Regions from separate parts of the Escherichia sp. E4742 genome, predicted to be linked through region 2. Evidence: predicted binding sites of a transcription regulator. Region 2 holds the regulator's gene; each other region holds the start of a gene.
The links. Region 2 encodes PhoB, which activates phosphate uptake and scavenging genes when phosphate is short. Its sites were predicted from a motif close to CTGTCATAAAACTGNCNNAT; they were not measured.
Positions count from the first base shown of each region.

Region 1: ugpB (sn-glycerol-3-phosphate ABC transporter substrate-binding protein UgpB) is a predicted target of PhoB. The motif match lies at 1,969-1,988, and genes of this name have one in related genera.
Region 3: uvrB (excinuclease ABC subunit UvrB) is a predicted target of PhoB. The motif match lies at 2,223-2,242, and genes of this name have one in related genera.
Region 4: pstS (phosphate ABC transporter substrate-binding protein PstS) is a predicted target of PhoB. The motif match lies at 2,959-2,978, and genes of this name have one in related genera.

Region 1 is NZ_CP040443.1:1,689,053-1,694,080, forward strand. Features, by position in the region: gene ugpA (sn-glycerol-3-phosphate ABC transporter permease UgpA) at 1-438, opposite strand, end outside; gene ugpB (sn-glycerol-3-phosphate ABC transporter substrate-binding protein UgpB) at 536-1,852, opposite strand; gene livF (high-affinity branched-chain amino acid ABC transporter ATP-binding protein LivF) at 2,260-2,973, opposite strand; gene livG (high-affinity branched-chain amino acid ABC transporter ATP-binding protein LivG) at 2,975-3,742, opposite strand; gene livM (branched chain amino acid ABC transporter permease LivM) at 3,739-5,016, opposite strand; gene livH (high-affinity branched-chain amino acid ABC transporter permease LivH) at 5,013-5,028, opposite strand, start outside.
Region 2 is NZ_CP040443.1:3,411,281-3,416,308, reverse strand. Features, by position in the region: gene brnQ (branched-chain amino acid transporter carrier protein BrnQ) at 1-77, opposite strand, end outside; gene phoR (phosphate regulon sensor histidine kinase PhoR) at 483-1,778, opposite strand; gene phoB (phosphate response regulator transcription factor PhoB) at 1,836-2,525, opposite strand; gene sbcD (exonuclease subunit SbcD) at 2,715-3,917, shown strand; gene sbcC (exonuclease subunit SbcC) at 3,914-5,028, shown strand, end outside.
Region 3 is NZ_CP040443.1:3,820,303-3,825,330, forward strand. Features, by position in the region: gene bioF (8-amino-7-oxononanoate synthase) at 1-506, shown strand, start outside; gene bioC (malonyl-ACP O-methyltransferase BioC) at 490-1,245, shown strand; gene bioD (dethiobiotin synthase) at 1,238-1,918, shown strand; gene uvrB (excinuclease ABC subunit UvrB) at 2,493-4,514, shown strand; gene yvcK (uridine diphosphate-N-acetylglucosamine-binding protein YvcK) at 4,706-5,028, opposite strand, start outside.
Region 4 is NZ_CP040443.1:2,067,185-2,072,212, forward strand. Features, by position in the region: gene FEM44_RS10045 (fimbria/pilus outer membrane usher protein) at 1-1,756, shown strand, start outside; gene FEM44_RS10050 (fimbrial protein) at 1,747-2,838, shown strand; gene pstS (phosphate ABC transporter substrate-binding protein PstS) at 3,065-4,105, shown strand; gene pstC (phosphate ABC transporter permease PstC) at 4,192-5,028, shown strand, end outside.

The DNA of each region.
Region 1 (5,028 bases), 1.7 Mb from region 2:
GTAGCCGAACTCGGCGAGAAAATGGGTGATCAGCCCGCGACCAGGGTTAAACAAAAATATCCACAATACGGCGGCAACGGCGGGAGCCACGGCGTAAGGCAGCAGCATTAAGGTTTGATAGAAACGGCTGCCGCGCACGATGTACTCCACCAGCGCCGCAAAGAACAGCGACACCAGCAAACCGCTGACGGTGACAAAGGTGCTGAATTTTATCGTCGTCCAGAAGGAGTCGAGATAATAGCTGTCATGGAACAGCGTGACGAAGTTATCCAGGCCGACAAACTGGCTGGAAAAACCAAACGGATCGACGCTTTGTAGCGAGTACCACAACGCCTCGCCCGCAGGCCAGATAAAAAAGATAACGGTGATGATGAGCTGCGGCGCGACCAGCAAATAAGGCAGCCAGCGCGAGCGAAACACCGGACGGGATGATGACATTACGGTTAATTCCTGAACTGTGCCGGATACGCTTCGCTTATTCTGCCTACACACGATGGCAGGTCGGATAAGCGAAGCGCACCCGACATTTCACTGGTTAAGACTTCGTCGATTTCTCAAAGCGGCGCAGCAACTGATTCCCACGCTCAACGGCGGTATCCAGCGCCTGCTGTGGCGTCTTCTTACCGGTCCACACGCTCTCCAGCTCTTCATCCACAATCACGCGGATCTGCGGCATGTTGCCCAGACGCAGCCCTTTGGTGAACGGCAACGGCGGCTTGTTCAGCATCTGACGCGTCGCGGTATCCGCCCCTGGGTTTTTCTCGTAAAAGCCCTGCTCACGCGTCAGGTCATACGCCGCTTTGGTGATTGGCAGATAACCGGTTTTCTGATGCCACTCAGCAGCGTTTTCTGGCCTGGCGAGGAAGTCGAGGAACTTCGCCACACCGGTATACGTTTCTTTATCTTTGCCCTGCATTACCCACAGGCTGGCTCCGCCGATAATGGCGTTTTGTGGCGCATCTTTCGCATCGGCGTCGTAAGGCATCATCCCTACGCCGTAGTTGAATTTGGCGTACTCGCGAATGTTGGCAAGAGAACCAGAAGAGGCAGTCGTCATTGCGCAATCACCGTTATAGAACTTCTCGGTGGATTCATCCTTACGCCCGACGTAGCTGAAATCGCCCTTCTTGTTCATCTCTTCGAGCATGGCGATGTGTTTCACCTGCTCCGGCTTGTTGAACTCAAGCACCGCGTCTGTGCCGTCAAAGCCGTTGTTTTTGCTGGCAAACGGCAGACCGTTCCAGGCGCTAAAGTTTTCCAGTTGGATCCAGCCCTGCCAGCCGCTGGCGTAGCCACACTTCATGCCGGAGGCTTTCAGTTTCGCGGCATAGTCAGCCAGATCCTGCCAGGTTTTCGGCGGCTGTTCCGGGTCTAACCCAGCTTTCTTGAAGGCGTCTTTGTTGTAATAGAGAATGGGAGTCGAGCTGTTGAACGGCTGGGAGAGTAAGTGGCCCGTTTTGCTATCGGAGTAGTAACCTGAAACCGTCGGCACAAACTGAGACTCATCGAATTGAATCCCCGCCTCTTTAAACACGTCATACACCGGTTTAATGGCTTTCGACGCCATCATGGTGGCGGTGCCAACTTCATAAACCTGCAAAATAGCCGGAGCGTTGCCGGTACGAAATGCGGCAATCCCCGCACTTAAATTCTGTTCGTAGTTGCCTTTATAGGTCGGTACAATTTTGTAATCCGGGTTTTCGGCGTTAAAACGTTGAGCCAGAGAATCAACCTCTTTACCCAGTTCCCCTTCCATAGAATGCCAGAAGGGAATAGTTGTCACTGCCTGCGCATTGCCCATTAACGCCAGTCCGAGCGCCAGTGCTGAAGCTGTATAATGTAACGGTTTCATCGTTTATCTCTCTTGTTGTACCGAATGCGCGAATTCACGCGTTTTATGCTCGCGGGGTAACATGACATGCTCGAATTACAGAAAAATAACTTTTTTGTTACATTTGTAAGATAGTAAGGTGTCAGAAAGATGACAAGGCAGTGACGGCGTGGGTGAGGGAAAATGGGAGATGGGACACGGATAAGCGGGAAAAATAGAAGGTCTGTGCCAAAATCTACAGATTGTAGATAATGTGCTCATCGTTTCATGCTGGATGCGGCGTAAACGCCTTATCTGGCCTACAAGATCGTGCAAATTTAATATATTGCAACTCACCCAGTAGGCCTGATAAGCGCAGCGCATCAGGCATTTTTACATTTACACCTGTCTCGAAGGGGTCTTTTGACTCCTTATCAATCAACGTGTTATTACCCGCCTAAATACGCACTCCTCACTGCTTCATTCGCCAGTAGTGCGTCGCCGGTATCGGAGAGCACCACATGACCGTTTTCCAGCACGTAGCCGCGATCAGCGAGCTTTAGCGCCTGGTTGGCGTTCTGCTCGACGAGGAAGATGGTCATCCCCTGCTCGCGCAGTTGCTCGATGGTGTCGAAAATTTGCTGGATGATTATTGGTGCCAGTCCGAGCGATGGCTCATCAAGCAGTAGCAAACGCGGATTGCTCATCAGCGCACGACCAATCGCCAGCATCTGCTGTTCACCACCGGACATAGTACCTGCCCGCTGAATACGGCGCTCATGCAGACGCGGGAACAGCTCATACACCCACTTTATGCGCTCCTGAAACTGGTCACGTTCGGCAAAGAAGCCGCCCATTGCCAGGTTCTCTTCCACCGTCATTCGCGAGAAGACGCGACGTCCTTCCGGGACAATCGCCACTGCTTCGCGCATGATTTTCGCCGTCTGCCAGTCGGTAATGTCTTTATCATCAAACACAATTCGCCCGCTGGTGGCGCGCGGGTCGCCGCATAACGTGCCGAGCAAGGTGGTTTTCCCTGCGCCGTTCGCGCCAATCAGCGTAACAATTTCGCCCTGATTGATATGCAGGCTCACCTCATGCAGCGCCTGGATTTTGCCGTAGTGGGCGCTGACTTTGTCAAAAGACAACATGACTTTTTCCATCTTATGCCTCACCTAAATAGGCACGGATCACGTCCGGGTTATTACGGATTTGCTCCGGCGTGCCGTTTGCTAGTGGCGTACCCTGATTGACCACGTAAATTCTGTCTGAAATCCCCATCACCAGCTTCATATCGTGTTCAATCAACAAGATAGTGGTGTTGTGATGGTTACGCAGTTCGGCAATCAGCTCATCCAGCTCTTTCGTCTCTTTCGGGTTAAGACCTGCTGCCGGTTCGTCGAGCATTAAAATCTCCGGCTGCGTCACCATGCAGCGGGCGATCTCCAGACGGCGCTGGTCACCGTAGGCCAGGTTACTCGCCTGACGGTTAGCGTGTTCCAGCAAACCAATGCGCTCAAGCCAGGTTGCAGCGCGGTCGAGCGCCTCACTCTGGGCGCGACGGAAAGAGGGCGTTTTCAACAGGCCGGAGAACAGCCCGGTTTTCAGTTGCTGATGCTGCGCCACCAGCAGGTTTTCAATCACCGTCATTTCACGGAACAGACGCACATGCTGGAAGGTGCGCACCACGCCCATGCGGGCAATTTGCTGACCGGGCAAACCTTCCAGGTGCTGATCGCGCAGTAAAATGGTGCCGCCAGTGGGTTTGTAGAATCCGGTCAGGCAATTGAAGACCGTGGTTTTTCCGGCACCGTTAGGGCCGATTAACGAGACGATCTCCTGCGGGTACAGCTCGAGATTGACGTTGTTCACCGCCAGCAGGCCGCCGAAGCGCATCATCAGGCCGTTAACAGATAATAATGGCTGATTCATGCCTGCTCTCCTTTCGTTTCGCCGTTTTTCAGCTTGAGTTGCGGGCGCGTCATGGGCAGCAAGCCCTGCGGACGCCAGATCATCATCAGCACCATCAAACCACCGAGCATTAACATGCTGTATTCATTGAAATCACGCATCAACTCGCGCGACACCACCAGCAGAACAGCCGCCAGAATCACTGCGAATTGCGAGCCCATACCGCCGAGCACCACTATCGCCAGTACAAAAGCTGATTCGGCAAAGGTGAAGGATTCCGGGCTGACAAAGCCCTGACGCGCCGCGAACAGCGTTCCGGCAAAACCGGCAAACGCGGCACTGATGGTAAAAGCGGTCAGCTTGATACGACGCGGGCTTAAGCCCAGCGAACGGCAGGCGATCTCGTCTTCACGCAACGCTTCCCACGCGCGACCCAGCGGCATCCGTAGCAGGCGGTTAATGACGAACAAAGAAAACACCACCAAAAGCAACGCCACCAGGTAGAGGAAAATGACGCGATCGGAGGGATCGTATTTCAGGCCAAAGAAATTACTGAAGGTGTCCCAGCCACCTTCACGGGCGGTACGGCTAAACTCAAGGCCGAAGAAGGTCGGTTTCGGGATCTGACTGATACCGTTCGGACCACCGGTAATTTCGGTGTTATTGAGCAACAATATGCGCACAATTTCGCCGAAACCGAGGGTAACGATCGCCAGATAATCACCGCGCAGACGCAGCACCGGGAAGCCGAGCAGGAAACCCGCCGCCGCTGCCATTAACCCAGCAATCGGCAGACAGGTCCAGAAGCCCAGGCCGTAATAGTGATTGAGCAGCGCAAAGGTGTAAGCGCCGATGGCGTAAAAGCCGCCGTAACCCAGCACCAGCAGGCCAGAAAGCCCCACCACCACGTTCAACCCGAGGCCGAGGATAATGTAGATCATGGTCAGAGTGGCGATATCCACCGTCCCGCGCGACACCATAAACGGCCACGCCACCGCAAGCACCAGCAGCGCCACGAGGAACAGCTTTTGCTTCACCGTGGAGCCATCAATCGCTGGCAGAATAAACTTCGGCCCGGAAACGCTTTTCAACCCCTTCTGGAAAGCAGGTCGCACCAGCTGGAAGAAAAAGACCACCGCCGTACCGATAAATACCCACTGCCAACGGATGCCTGAAGCACTGTCGACCACCAGTTTGGTGCCATCCAGTTCCAGTTGCACGCCCATAAAGATGCCCGCCAGAACAAAGAACATAGCGGCAGAAAGCAGCGCCATTGCAATATGCATCGGTTTCATACTTTCTCTACC
Region 2 (5,028 bases):
TTACCTGCGCCAACGAACAACGCAAATGTCATAAAGCCCAGAGCGATGATATCGCGCGATCTTAACTGATGGGTCATAAATCATACTGCCTGTGGATGTGGTGTTGTAACGTTAAATTTTGTGCCAATCCCTGGGGATGATACAGCGGTATATTTAAACAATTTTAGCGGGAAATACTCCCAACCAGGCGCGGCGAAGAATAGTTTTTCGATTTACCGCGTGAATGCAGTCAGTATGACAGCACCTGAAGCGCAATTTAAACGCTTATAACGTTTTAAAGCAAGGAGGGATCTAAAAACCAGAGGTATATAGCGATAAGAAATCTCCAACCAGTATAAAACACTATTTCCGTGAAAAAGATATGGCTTATCATGCGAACAAAAAATCACCAGACATTGTAAAATTCAGCGCCCGTTTTTTGACTGCAAAGAAAAAAAGCCAGCATCGGCTGGCTTATGGCAACAAAAAATGACAAAGGCGGATTAATCGCTATTTTTGGCAATTAAACGTTCCGGCAGAACAAAACTGAAACGCGTACCTTTGCCCACCGTACTTTCAATATTGAGCCGGCTTTCATGATGATTTACCGCATGCTTCACGATCGCTAACCCCAACCCGCTACCGCCAGTTTGTCGGGAACGCGCTTTATCAACGCGATAAAAACGCTCGGTCAGGCGCGGAATATGCTCCGGTGCGATGCCCGGTCCATTATCTTCAACACTAAATTCGGCACCGTGCGGCACTCGCTGCCAGCGTACGGTGATATGCGTACCTTCCGGCGTATGATTCACGGCGTTATAGACCAGATTCGAAATCGCACTGCGTAACTGGTCTTCGCTGCCAGACACTTTGAGGCCGTTATCAATCTCAAAGGTAAATGTCTGTTTTTGCTGGCTCAGCGTCTGGGCTTCCCGCTCAACGACGCGCAGCATCATCGGCACATCAACCTTCTCATTCAGCAACTGCGTCGGCGCGGCTTCAATTTTCGACAAGGTCAGCAACTGCTTCACCAGCCCTTCCATCCGCTGAGTCTGCTCACGCATGGTGTGCAACGCTTTTTCGCGTACCGCTCCTTCCAGCGGTTGCTCATCCATCATCTCCAGGTAACCCTGTAACACGGTCAATGGCGTGCGTAACTCATGGCTTACGTTGGCGAAAAAGTTGCGCCGCGCCCCTTCCAGTTGATGCATTTGCGTGACATCTCGCGCCACCATCAGCAGCTGTTTATGGGTATAAGGCATGACGCGAATTTCCAGATGCCGCCCGGTGTTGAGCACCAGATTGAGTGGGCGAGAAAAATCACGCGTTTTCAGATATTGCGTAAACTCCGGATAACGCAGCAGGTTAAGGATGTTCTGCCCGTTATCTTCCGGCCAGCGCAGACCAAGAATTTGTTGCGCCAGACCGTTACACCAGAAAATACCGCCCTCTTCCGTGGTCAGCACCACCGCATCGGGTAGCGACTCCGCGCCGCTACGAAAGCGTTTGATAAGATTACCCAGCTCGCGGCGGCGTTTTTTATTACGCAGTTGCATCTGGTGTAAACCGTACAGCAGCGGTTCCCAGCTACCACGCCCCGGTGGCGGCGTCATACTGCGATCCACCCACAGCCACCACGAAAGGCGCAATAAATTCCAGAAATGCCAGATAAGCAGTCCTGTTACCGATGCCAGCAAAAACCAGGGCAGGTAACCAAAAAATGCACCCAGGATGAAAGCCGGGATGCAGCAAAGTAGCAGCTCCAGCACCAGCCTTTTCCACGACAGCCGTTCCAGCACGTAAGATACTCCAGTTATGAAATCATAAGCCTTGCTCTGCGTCCGATGAGCAAGGCGTTAAAAGCGGGTTGAAAAACGATATCCTGTACCGCGCACGGTCTGCACCATGCGGTCATGCCCACCCGGTTCCAGTGCTTTACGCAGGCGGCGAATGTGGACATCGACCGTGCGGTCTTCCACATATACGTTGGTTCCCCAGACGTGATTTAACAGTTGCTCGCGACTGTACACGCGCTCGGGATGCGTCATAAAAAAGTGCAGCAGTTTAAATTCAGTTGGCCCCATCTCCAGCGGTTCTTCGCCCGCCATCACCCGGTGAGATGTCGGGTCGAGACTTAGCCCCTGCATCTCAATCACCTCTTCCACCGCCATCGGCGATATACGGCGCATTACCGCTTTGATTCGCGCCACCAGCTCCTTCGGCGAAAACGGCTTGGTGATATAGTCATCCGCACCGGTTTCAAGGCCGCGCACGCGATCTTCTTCTTCCCCTCTGGCGGTCAACATCACAACCGGAATATCACGGGTCATCGACTCACGCTTGAGATGTTTGATGAACTGGATACCGGAGCCGCCGGGTAACATCCAGTCGAGGAGAATTAAATCCGGCCAGGGTTCATTCAGTTGATTCACAGCACTGTCATAATCTTCCGCTTCGACCGGCTGGAAGCCATTTTGCTCGAGCACGAAGCAGACCATTTCGCGAATTGGAGCTTCATCTTCTACGACCAGAATACGTCTCGCCATGATTTGCCCTGTTGTAATAAATAGATTGCGATCATTAATGCGACGTCATTATGCGTCAGATTTATGACAGATTTATGAAAAGCACGTCGCACATCCCTTCAGGTTATTGATTTCCGTGGTGCAGAAAAAAGCAAATAGCGCACCTGTTTGGGTATAATCGCGCCCATGCTTTTTCGCCAGAGAATCGTTATGCGCATCCTTCACACTTCAGACTGGCATCTCGGCCAGAACTTCTACAGTAAAAGCCGCGAAGCTGAGCATCAGGCTTTTCTTGACTGGCTGCTGGAGACAGCACAAACCCATCAGGTGGATGCGATTATTGTTGCCGGTGATGTTTTCGATACCGGTTCGCCGCCCAGTTACGCCCGTACGTTATACAACCGTTTTGTTGTCAATTTACAGCAAACGGGCTGTCATCTGGTGGTACTGGCGGGAAACCATGATTCAGTCGCCACGCTGAATGAATCGCGCGATATCATGGCGTTCCTCAATACTACCGTGGTCGCCAGCGCCGGACATGCGCCGCAAATCTTGCCTCATCGCGACGGGACGCCAGGCGCAGTGCTGTGCCCCATTCCTTTTTTACGCCCGCGTGACATTATTACCAGCCAGGCGGGGCTTAACGGTATTGAAAAACAGCAGCATTTGCTGGCAGCTATTACTGATTATTATCAACAACACTATGCCGATGCCTGCAAGCTGCGCGGCGATCAGCCTCTGCCCATCATCGCCACGGGACATTTAACGACCGTGGGTGCCAGTAAAAGTGACGCCGTGCGTGACATTTATATTGGCACGCTGGACGCGTTTCCGGCACAAAACTTTCCGCCAGCCGACTACATCGCGCTCGGGCATATTCACCGCGCGCAGATTATTGGTGGCATGGAACATGTTCGCTATTGCGGCTCCCCCATTCCACTGAGTTTTGATGAATGCGGTAAGAGTAAATATGTCCATCTGGTGACATTTTCAAACGGCAAATTAGAGAGCGTGGAAAACCTGAACGTACCGGTAACGCAACCGATGGCAGTGCTGAAAGGAGATCTGGCGTCGATTACCGAACAGCTGGAACAGTGGCGCGATGTATCACAAGAACCACCTGTCTGGCTGGATATCGAAATCACTACTGATGAGTATCTGCATGATATTCAACGCAAGATTCAGGTATTAACCGAATCACTGCCAGTCGAAGTATTGCTGGTACGCCGGAGTCGTGAACAGCGCGAGCGTGTGTTAGCCAGCCAACAGCGTGAAACCCTCAGCGAACTCAGCGTCGAAGAGGTGTTCAATCGCCGTCTGGCACTAGAAGAACTGGATGAATCGCAGCAGCAACGTCTACAGAATCTTTTCGCCACGACGTTGCAGACCCTCGCCGGAGAACACGAAGCATGAAAATTCTCAGCCTGCGCCTGAAAAACCTGAACTCATTAAAAGGCGAATGGAAGATTGATTTCACCCGCGAGCCGTTCGCCAGCAACGGGCTGTTTGCCATTACCGGCCCAACCGGTGCGGGGAAAACCACCCTGCTGGACGCCATTTGTCTGGCGCTGTATCACGAAACCCCGCGCCTCTCTAACGTTTCGCAATCACAAAATGATCTCATGACCCGCGATACCGCCGAATGTCTGGCGGAAGTGGAATTTGAAGTGAAAGGTGAAGCGTATCGCGCATTCTGGAGCCAGAATCGGGCGCGTAACCAGCCGGACGGTAATTTGCAGGTGCCACGCGTAGAGCTGGCGCGCTGCGCAGACGGCAAAATTCTCGCCGACAAAGTGAAAGATAAGCTGGAACTGACAGCGACGTTAACCGGGCTTGATTACGGGCGCTTCACCCGTTCGATGCTGCTTTCACAAGGGCAATTTGCTGCCTTCCTGAATGCAAAACCAAAAGAACGCGCGGAATTGCTCGAGGAGTTAACCGGCACCGAAATCTACGGGCAAATCTCGGCGATGGTTTTTGAACAGCATAAATCGACCCGTACTGAGCTGGAGAAACTGCAAGCGCAGGCCAGCGGCGTTGCGTTATTAGCGCCAGAACAGCTGCAATCGCTTACAGATAGTTTGCAGGTACTCACTGACGAAGAGAAACGGTTACTCACTGCGCAGCAGCAAGAACAACAATCGCTAAACTGGTTAACGCGTAAGGACGAGTTGCAGCAGGAAGCCAGTCGCCGTCAGCAGGCACTGCAACAGGCGTTAGCCGAAGAAGAAAAAGCACAACCGCAACTGGCGGCCCTCAGCCTGGCGCAACCGGCAAGAAATCTTCGTCCGCACTGGGAACGAATAGCAGAACACAGCGCAGCGCTAACGCATACTCGCCAGCAGATTGAAGAAGTAAATACTCGCTTACAGAGCACAATGGCGCTTCGCGCGAGCATTCGCCACCACGCGGCGAAGCAGTCAGCAGAATTACAGCAGCAGCAACAAAGCCTGAATGCCTGGTTACAGGAACACGACCGCTTCCGTCAGTGGAACAACGAACTGGCGGGTTGGCGTGCGCAGTT
Region 3 (5,028 bases), 410 kb from region 2:
GCAGTTGTTGGCAGCAAAAGGTGAAGCCGGAACTGCTGGTAGTCACTTTTGGCAAAGGATTTGGCGTCAGCGGCGCGGCGGTGCTTTGTTCTGATAGCGTGGCGAATTATCTGCTGCAATTCGCCCGCCATCTTATCTACAGCACCAGTATGCCGCCCGCTCAGGCGCAGGCATTACATGCGTCGCTGGCGGTCATTCGCAGTGATGAGGGTGATGCACGGCGCGAAAAACTGGCGGCACTCATTACGCGTTTTCGTGCCGGAGTGCAGGGTTTGCCGTTTACTCTTGCGGATTCATGCAGCGCCATCCAGCCATTAATCGTCGGTGATAACAGCCGTGCGTTACAACTGGCAGAAAAACTGCGCCAGCAAGGCTGCTGGGTCACGGCGATTCGCCCGCCAACCGTACCCGTCGGCACTGCGCGACTGCGCCTGACGTTGACTGCGGCACATGAAACACAGGATATCGACCGCCTGCTGGAGGTGCTGCATGGCAACGGTCAATAAACAAGCCATTGCGGCGGCATTTGGTCGGGCAGCCGCACACTATGAACAACACGCAGAGCTACAGCGCCAGAGTGCCGATACCTTACTGGCTATGCTCCCGCAGCGGAAATACCCCCGTGTGCTGGACGCTGGCTGTGGACCTGGCTGGATGAGCCGCCACTGGCGCGAACGTAATGCACAGGTGACGGCCTTAGACCTCTCGCCACTTATGCTTGCACAGGCACGCCAACAAGATGCCGCAGATCATTATCTGGCAGGAGATATCGAATCCCTGCCGTTAGCGACTGCGACGTTCGATCTTGCATGGAGCAATCTCGCGGTGCAGTGGTGCGGTACTTTATCCACGGCACTCCGCGAGCTGTATCGGGTGGTGCGCCCCGGAGGCATGGTCGCGTTTACCACGCTGGCGCAGGGATCGTTACCCGAACTGCATCAGGTGTGGCAGGCGGTAGACGAACGGCCTCATGCCAATCGTTTTTTACCGCCAGATGAAATCGAACAGTCGCTGAAAGGCTTGCATTATCAACAGCATATTCAGCCCGTCACACTGTGGTTTGATGATGCGCTCAGTGCCATGCGTTCGCTGAAAGGCATCGGTGCCACGCATCTTCATGAAGGGCGCGACCAGCGAATATTAACGCGTTCGCAGTTGCAGCGATTGCAACTAGCCTGGCCGCAACAACAGGGGCGATATCCTCTGACGTATCATCTTTTTTGGGGAGTGATTGCTCGTGAGTAAACGTTATTTTGTTACCGGAACGGATACCGAAGTAGGGAAAACCGTCGCCAGCTGCGCACTTTTACAAGCCGCAAAGGCTGCAGGCTACCGGACGGCAGGTTACAAACCTGTTGCCTCCGGCAGCGAAATGACAGTAGAAGGCTTACGTAATAGCGACGCACTGGCGTTGCAACGCAACAGTAGCCTGCAACTGGATTACGCCACGGTAAACCCTTACACCTTCGCAGAACCGACCTCGCCGCACATCATCAGCGCGCAAGAGGGCAGACCCATCGACCCCGTGGTTATGAGCACCGGGTTACACGCGCTGGCACAGCAGGCAAACTGGGTACTGGTAGAAGGTGCAGGAGGCTGGTTTACGCCGCTTTCTGAGTCTTTCACTTTCGCGGATTGGGTAACGCAAGAACAACTGCCAGTGATACTGGTTGTGGGCGTGAAACTCGGTTGTATTAATCACGCGATGCTGACCGCACAGGCTGTACAGCAAGCCGGACTTACCCTTGCAGGGTGGGTAGCGAACGATGTCACTCCACCGGGCAAACGTCACGCTGAATATATGGCCACGCTCAAGCGGATGATTTCCGCACCGTTGCTTGGGGAGATCCCATGGCTTGATGAACCTCCTGAAAACGCGCTAACCGGAAAGTACCTCAATCTCACCGCATTGTTGTAGCAATATATTTGGTTAAATTGCGAGCGAGATCGCGTCGTCTGCTGCCTGCAATTCAACCAATTAAATTTTAAAAGAATCGAGAAAAAATATTTACCCCCACAATATGCGGTTAGTGTGGGAATTGCCCAGGCGGCAGGGCATACGGGCTGCAGGCAGTTATCCACTATTCCTGTGGATAACCATGTGCATTAGAGTTAGAAAACGCGATGCAAGCGAGAGAATACGCGGCTTGCACGCGAATTGACGCGAAAGAAGGCTTGATGGAATATTTGTTATTTTTCAATTAATTATATAAAAGCAATGGCAGTCATGAAAGTGACATCTCTTGCCATAAATCCGTCATCAGCCATCTTGACAATTGTTAAAAAAGCCGTTGCTTTGGGGATAACCCCGCAAGCCTGGAGTTTTATCTCGTCACTGAGCAAATTATGCTCATGATTGATACCTTCGTTGACGGTGTAATAGAAATAATGTGGCGTGAAACTGTTTTTTTATCCAGTATAATTTGTTGGCATTATTAAACACGACGAGTAAAATTACATACCTGCCCGCCCACTCCTTCAGGTAGCGACTCATGAGTAAACCGTTCAAACTGAATTCCTCTTTTAAACCTTCTGGCGATCAGCCTGAGGCAATTCGACGCCTCGAAGAAGGGCTTGAAGATGGCCTGGCTCACCAGACTCTACTCGGCGTAACGGGCTCCGGGAAAACATTTACCATTGCTAACGTTATTGCCGACCTTCAGCGCCCGACGATGGTGCTGGCGCCCAACAAAACGCTGGCAGCCCAGTTGTACGGCGAGATGAAAGAGTTTTTCCCGGAAAATGCGGTGGAATACTTCGTCTCTTACTACGACTACTATCAACCGGAAGCCTATGTGCCGAGCTCGGACACCTTCATTGAAAAAGATGCCTCGGTAAACGAACATATTGAACAGATGCGGCTTTCAGCGACTAAAGCTTTGCTGGAGCGGCGCGATGTAGTGGTGGTCGCCTCTGTTTCAGCCATCTACGGTCTGGGCGATCCGGATTTATATCTTAAGATGATGCTGCATCTGACGGTTGGCATGATTATCGATCAGCGCGCGATTCTGCGTCGCCTGGCGGAACTGCAATACACCCGCAACGACCAGGCGTTCCAGCGCGGGACTTTCCGTGTTCGCGGGGAAGTGATTGATATTTTTCCGGCGGAGTCCGACGACGTTGCGCTACGTGTTGAATTGTTCGACGAAGAGGTAGAGCGGTTGTCGCTTTTCGATCCGTTAACAGGGCAGATTATCTCAACCGTCCCCCGCTTTACCATCTATCCGAAAACACACTACGTCACCCCGCGTGAGCGTATTGTGCAGGCAATGGAAGAGATCAAAGAAGAGCTGGCCGATCGGCGCAGAGTGCTGCTGGCAAATAACAAGCTGCTGGAAGAACAACGCCTGACTCAGCGTACCCAGTTTGATCTGGAGATGATGAACGAGCTGGGTTATTGCTCAGGCATTGAAAACTATTCGCGCTTTCTTTCCGGTCGTGGACCCGGTGAGCCACCGCCGACGCTGTTTGATTATCTCCCCGCCGATGGTCTGTTGGTGGTCGATGAATCCCACGTGACTATTCCGCAAATTGGCGGCATGTATCGAGGCGACCGGGCGCGTAAAGAGACGCTGGTGGAGTATGGTTTCCGCTTGCCCTCGGCGCTGGATAACCGTCCGCTGAAATTTGAAGAGTTCGAAGCATTAGCGCCGCAAACCATCTATGTTTCTGCAACACCCGGTAATTACGAGCTGGAGAAATCCGGTGGCGATGTGGTGGATCAGGTCGTGCGTCCAACAGGGCTGCTGGACCCGATTATCGAAGTGCGCCCGGTAGCGACTCAGGTTGATGATCTTCTTTCAGAAATTCGCCTGCGGGCGGCAATTAACGAACGCGTACTGGTCACGACGTTGACTAAGCGGATGGCGGAAGATCTCACCGAATATCTGGAAGAACACGGTGAACGCGTGCGTTATCTTCACTCGGATATCGACACCGTCGAGCGTATGGAAATTATCCGCGACTTGCGCTTGGGCGAGTTTGATGTGCTGGTCGGGATCAACTTACTGCGCGAAGGTCTGGATATGCCAGAAGTTTCACTGGTGGCGATCCTCGACGCTGACAAAGAAGGCTTCCTGCGTTCCGAACGTTCATTGATTCAGACCATTGGTCGCGCGGCGCGTAACGTCAACGGTAAAGCGATTCTCTACGGCGATAAGATCACCCCATCAATGGCGAAAGCGATTGGCGAAACCGAACGTCGCCGCGAGAAACAGCAGAAGTACAACGAGGAACACGGCATTACGCCGCAAGGCTTGAACAAGAAAGTGGTCGATATCCTGGCGCTGGGGCAGAACATTGCCAAAACCAAAGCGAAGGGCAGAGGAAAATCGCGCCCGATTGTTGAGCCGGATAATGTACCGATGGATATGTCGCCTAAAGCGTTGCAGCAGAAAATCCATGAACTGGAAGGGCTGATGATGCAACACGCGCAAAATCTGGAGTTCGAAGAGGCGGCGCAAATTCGTGACCAGTTGCATCAGCTGCGTGAGTTGTTTATTGCGGCTTCGTGACAGGATAACGAAGAAGAGAGATGGCAAAAGCAAAATTGCCTGATGCGTTACGCTTATCCGGCCTACATTTTCTCTGCAATATATTGAATTTGCGCGGTTTGTAGGCCGGATAAGGCGTTCACGCCGCATCCGGCATGAACAACGTGTACTTTGTTTTCAATAGGAAGCCGGAATTTTCTTTCGGCTTCACGTTAACCTAAAGCCTGTAATGCTTTTTCCAGCGCGTTATGTAACAACTGGCGGTCATGACGATAGGGAATATCGCTGGCCTCCAGTACGTCCTGAATGACTAATCTGTCGTTAACTGTAGAAACATCGACCTTCGGCCCGACAATCACCGCATCAATCACCTTTTTACCGACATACTGCTCCATAATCGCCAGCTTGTTTTCAAGCTTCAGATTCGCTGCAGGCAGGCTTAATTCTCTTCCCAAATTGCCAATATAAACCATCGGGGCTGGAGTGCGGCGTAGTGCCTGAGCCATTTCCTCAAGCAGCAGAATTGGCATCAGGC
Region 4 (5,028 bases), 1.3 Mb from region 2:
TACTCAAATTAGAGGTGTTCGGTTATATACGGATAACGATATGTTACCGGTAAGCCAAAACAGTTTTTCTCCTGTAGTGCACGGCATTGCTAAAACTAATGCTACAGTTATTATCCGGCAGAATAATTATATTATTTATCAGACTGCTGTCCCGCAGGGCGCTTTTGCAATAACCGATCTCAATACCGTCAGTTCCGGTGGCGATCTCGATATAACCATTAAAGAAGAAGATGGTACTGAACAACATTTTACTCAGCCTTATGCTTCTTTAGCTGTTCTTAAGCGTGAAGGGCAAACGGATATTGATTTTAGTATTGGTGAATTACGCAATGATGAACACCATAAACCGGGTGTAATGCAGGCACAGGTCATCCATGGTTTGTCAAAAGGGATTACCCTGTATAGCGGTGCTCAACTTGCTGAAGATTATTCTTCTTTTGCTCTGGGTATCGGTAAAGATTTAGGGCGTTTTGGTGCAGTATCTCTTGATGTAACACATGCACAAGCGCAGTTCGACGATGCCGAAAATGAAACCGGACAATCATACCGATTTCTTTATTCTAAATTCTTTAATGATACCGATACGAGCATCCGTCTTGTTGGTTACCGTTATTCTACAGAAGGTTATTACACTCTGGATGAATGGTCTTCGAGATATAATAATCAGGATGATTTTTGGCAAACAGGAAACAGACGTAGTCGAGTTGAAGGTACATTAACGCAATCCTTTGAACAAGGATACGGAAATGTTTATTTGACATTGAGTCGTCAGGAATATTGGCATACGAATAATATTGAACGTTTAATTCAATTTGGTTATAGCAACAGCTGGAATAGCATATCATGGAATATGTCATGGAGTTACTCTGATATGTCTTCCAGTCGATATGGAAGCAATAATACTAAGGATAATGACAACGAACAAATTTATATGTTGTCGCTTTCTGTTCCTTTATCGGGTTGGCTAAATAATTCATTTGCGACGTATTCAGTTACCCAAAATGATTATTCCAATAGCTCCCATCAGGTTGGCTTGAGTGGCACTATGCTGGAAAGAAACAATCTCTCCTATAATTTGACGCAATCATACACCAGTGATGATGACACTGCAGGTGGCAGTCTTGCGCTGACCTATGATGGAACGTATGGCTCAGTCAATAGCAGTTATAATTATGACCGTAATGTACAGCGTTTAAATTATGGTGCCAGGGGGGGAATATTGGCACATAGCGAAGGTATTACTTTTAGCCAGGAACTTGGGGACACCGTTGCTCTTATTAAGGTACCTGGCGCGTCTGGTCTTGATGTTGAAAATACCACAGGCGTGGCAACTGACTGGCGTGGGTTTACCGTCAAAACACAACTTAGTCCCTACAGTGAAAACCGTATTGCTATTAGCAATAGTTATTTTTTGAATGAAAATGTCGAGTTGGATAACTCTGTAGTAAATATTGTACCAACACGTGGTGCAGTGGTAAAAGCTGAATTTTTAACGCATATCGGCTCAAGAGTATTTTTTACTCTTTTACAAGATAATGGCAAACCAGTCCCTTTTGGTGCAATGGCTTCAGTTGACAGTGGTTCGGTAGGTATTGTGGGTGATAACGGTGAACTCTATCTTTCTGGTTTATCTGAGCAGGGAAAAATAAAAATAGTATGGGGAGACAGTGCAGCTAAAAACTGTACGGTTGACTATATAGTAAATGAATCAGAAGGTGATGCAGGATTAATTCAACAGGATGCTATATGTCATTAAAAGAATATTATATAAAATATATTGTTATATGGGTGATCGGAACGATTGTTGCCTTGACATGTCTCGACGTATCGGCGGCTCCGAATGGTATTTGTACGGCTGATGGTGGTACTCATACCACTAGATTAAGGTTCCCAAATTATCAGATAGTTGGGTTTCAAAATGCCACGGGTGAAATTTTTGAAAAAGACGTCAATAACAATGATTCCTTTATGGGGCATTGTCATTGTGATACAGGAACAGTGGGGAAATTTGAAAGTGTTTATTATACCGCTGAAATAAATAATGCTCTGCTTCCAGCGGGAGCTCACTCAGGTCTTAATTATTATAACTTAAATAGCTACCTTGATGTTGGGATCTCTTTTTATGTCCTTAATAAAGGATATCACAATGCTCCATTCGAATATGTAGAAAATGATGCTGGTGATGGTGCTGAAATAGATTATTTATGTAATCGTGTAGAACCATTGAATATAATAAGCGGCACAGATTCAAAAATTTATTTTTACGTTAAAAAACCTTTTGTTGGCAAGACAATTATCCCCGACACCTTGATAGCCAGATTGTTTGGAACTATTAGCCGGGATACACCTGTTGATTATTCTCAACCGATTGTCAATGTATATATATCCGGTGATATAACTGCACCACAAACATGTGAGATAAACTCTGATCAGGTCATTATATTTGATTTTAAGAAAATCCCTGCCTCTGAGTTTTCTTCTACAGCAGGCTCATCACTACGCAACAGAAAAATCACGATGAATGCTGATATAAAATGTACTGGTGGAGTCTATTCATGGAACCAAATCAATGTTTTATTGAATGCTAATGCCGTAGGTTCCGATACATCAATGATTCAGACAACAAATCCAGATGTTGCCATCAAAGTGTATGATAAATACGATCAAGAAGTAGACGTGCATGGCGGTGTTATGGAACCTGACTTTACTGCTTCATCTTTTGGCGAAAAAGAAGGTCATCTTTTATTTTCAAGCGCACCTGCCAGCGCCACAGGTACAAGACCACAACCAACGCCATTCAGTGCAACGGCTACGCTAACCTTTGAATTTTCAAATTAATTTCACAGACAACGATTGTTGATGACAGTCGTTGTCATATTTGCTCAATGATTCTGCTTTTGATGATTAAGTCATCATAAAAAAGACAATATAAATCAATAAGTAAAAAGATAATCCCGCTTGTCATAAAACTGTCATATTCCTTACATATAACTGTCACCTGTTTGTTTTATTTTGCTTCTCGTAGCCAACAAACAATGCTTTATGAATCCTCCCAGGAGACATTATGAAAGTTATGCGTACCACCGTCGCAATTGTTGTCGCCGCGACCTTATCGATGAGTGCTTTCTCTGTGTTTGCAGAAGCAAGCCTGACAGGTGCAGGTGCAACCTTCCCTGCGCCGGTGTATGCCAAATGGGCTGACACTTACCAGAAAGAAACCGGTAATAAAGTTAACTACCAGGGTATCGGTTCTTCCGGTGGCGTAAAACAGATTATCGCCAATACCGTTGATTTCGGTGCTTCAGACGCGCCGCTGTCTGACGAAAAACTGGCTCAGGAAGGTCTGTTCCAGTTCCCGACCGTGATTGGCGGCGTGGTGCTGGCGGTTAACATTCCGGGGCTGAAGTCTGGCGAACTGGTGCTGGATGGTAAAACGCTCGGCGACATCTACCTGGGCAAAATCAAGAAGTGGGATGACGAAGCCATCGCCAAACTGAATCCGGGGCTGAAACTGCCTTCACAGAACATTGCCGTAGTGCGCCGCGCAGATGGCTCCGGTACTTCCTTCGTCTTCACCAGTTACCTGGCGAAAGTGAACGAAGAGTGGAAAAACAACGTCGGCACTGGCTCTACCGTAAAATGGCCGATCGGTCTGGGTGGTAAAGGTAACGACGGTATTGCTGCGTTCGTTCAGCGTCTGCCGGGGGCAATTGGTTACGTTGAATATGCGTATGCCAAGCAAAATAACCTCGCTTATACCAAACTTATTTCAGCGGACGGTAAACCTGTTGCACCGACCGAAGAAAACTTCGCTAACGCTGCAAAAGGCGCAGACTGGAGCAAAACATTCGCTCAGGATCTGACTAACCAGAAAGGCGAAGATGCGTGGCCTATCACCTCTACCACGTTCATTCTGATCCACAAAGATCAGAAGAAACCAGAACAAGGCACAGAAGTGCTGAAATTCTTCGACTGGGCGTACAAAACCGGGGCTAAACAGGCGAACGACCTGGATTACGCCAGCCTGCCGGATAGCGTAGTTGAACAGGTTCGCGCTGCGTGGAAGACCAATATTAAAGACAGTAGCGGTAAGCCGCTGTACTAATAAAACTCCAGGCCGGGTACGGTGTTTTACGCCGCATCCGGCATTACAAAATGACTTTGTAAACGCGTTTAACTGAAGAGTAACTTATGGCTGCAACCAAGCCTGCTTTTAACCCACCGGGTAAAAAGGGCGACATAATTTTCAGCGTGCTGGTAAAACTGGCGGCGCTGATTGTGCTATTGATGTTGGGTGGCATTATTGTCTCTCTGATCATCTCCTCCTGGCCGAGCATTCAGAAATTTGGTCTGGCTTTCCTGTGGACCAAAGAGTGGGATGCACCGAACGATATCTACGGGGCGCTGGTACCGATCTACGGTACGTTGGTGACTTCGTTTATCGCGCTGCTGATCGCCGTCCCGGTGAGTTTCGGTATCGCCCTGTTCCTGACCGAGCTTGCGCCTGGCTGGCTGAAGCGCCCGCTGGGTATCGCCATTGAGCTGCTGGCAGCCATTCCAAGTATCGTTTACGGCATGTGGGGCCTGTTTATCTTTGCGCCGCTGTTCGCCGTTTACTTCCAGGAGCCGGTCGGCAATATCATGTCGAATATCCCGATTGTCGGCGCGCTGTTCTCTGGCCCGGCATTTGGTATCGGTATCCTCGCGGCAGGCGTGATCCTCGCCATCATGATCATTCCTTACATTGCGGCGGTAATGCGCGATGTGTTCGAGCAAACCCCGGTGATGATGAAAGAGTCAGCCTACGGTATCGGCTGCACCACCTGGGAAGTTATCTGGCGTATCGTTCTTCCGTTCACCAAAAATGGGGTTATCGGCGGCATTATGCTGGGGCTGGGGCGCGCGCTCGGTGAAACCATGGCGGTGACCTTTATCATCGGTAACACCTACCAGCTCGACAGCGCCTCGCTGTACATGCCGGGCAACAGTATCACCTCTGCGCTGGCCAACGAATTTGCCGAAGCGGAA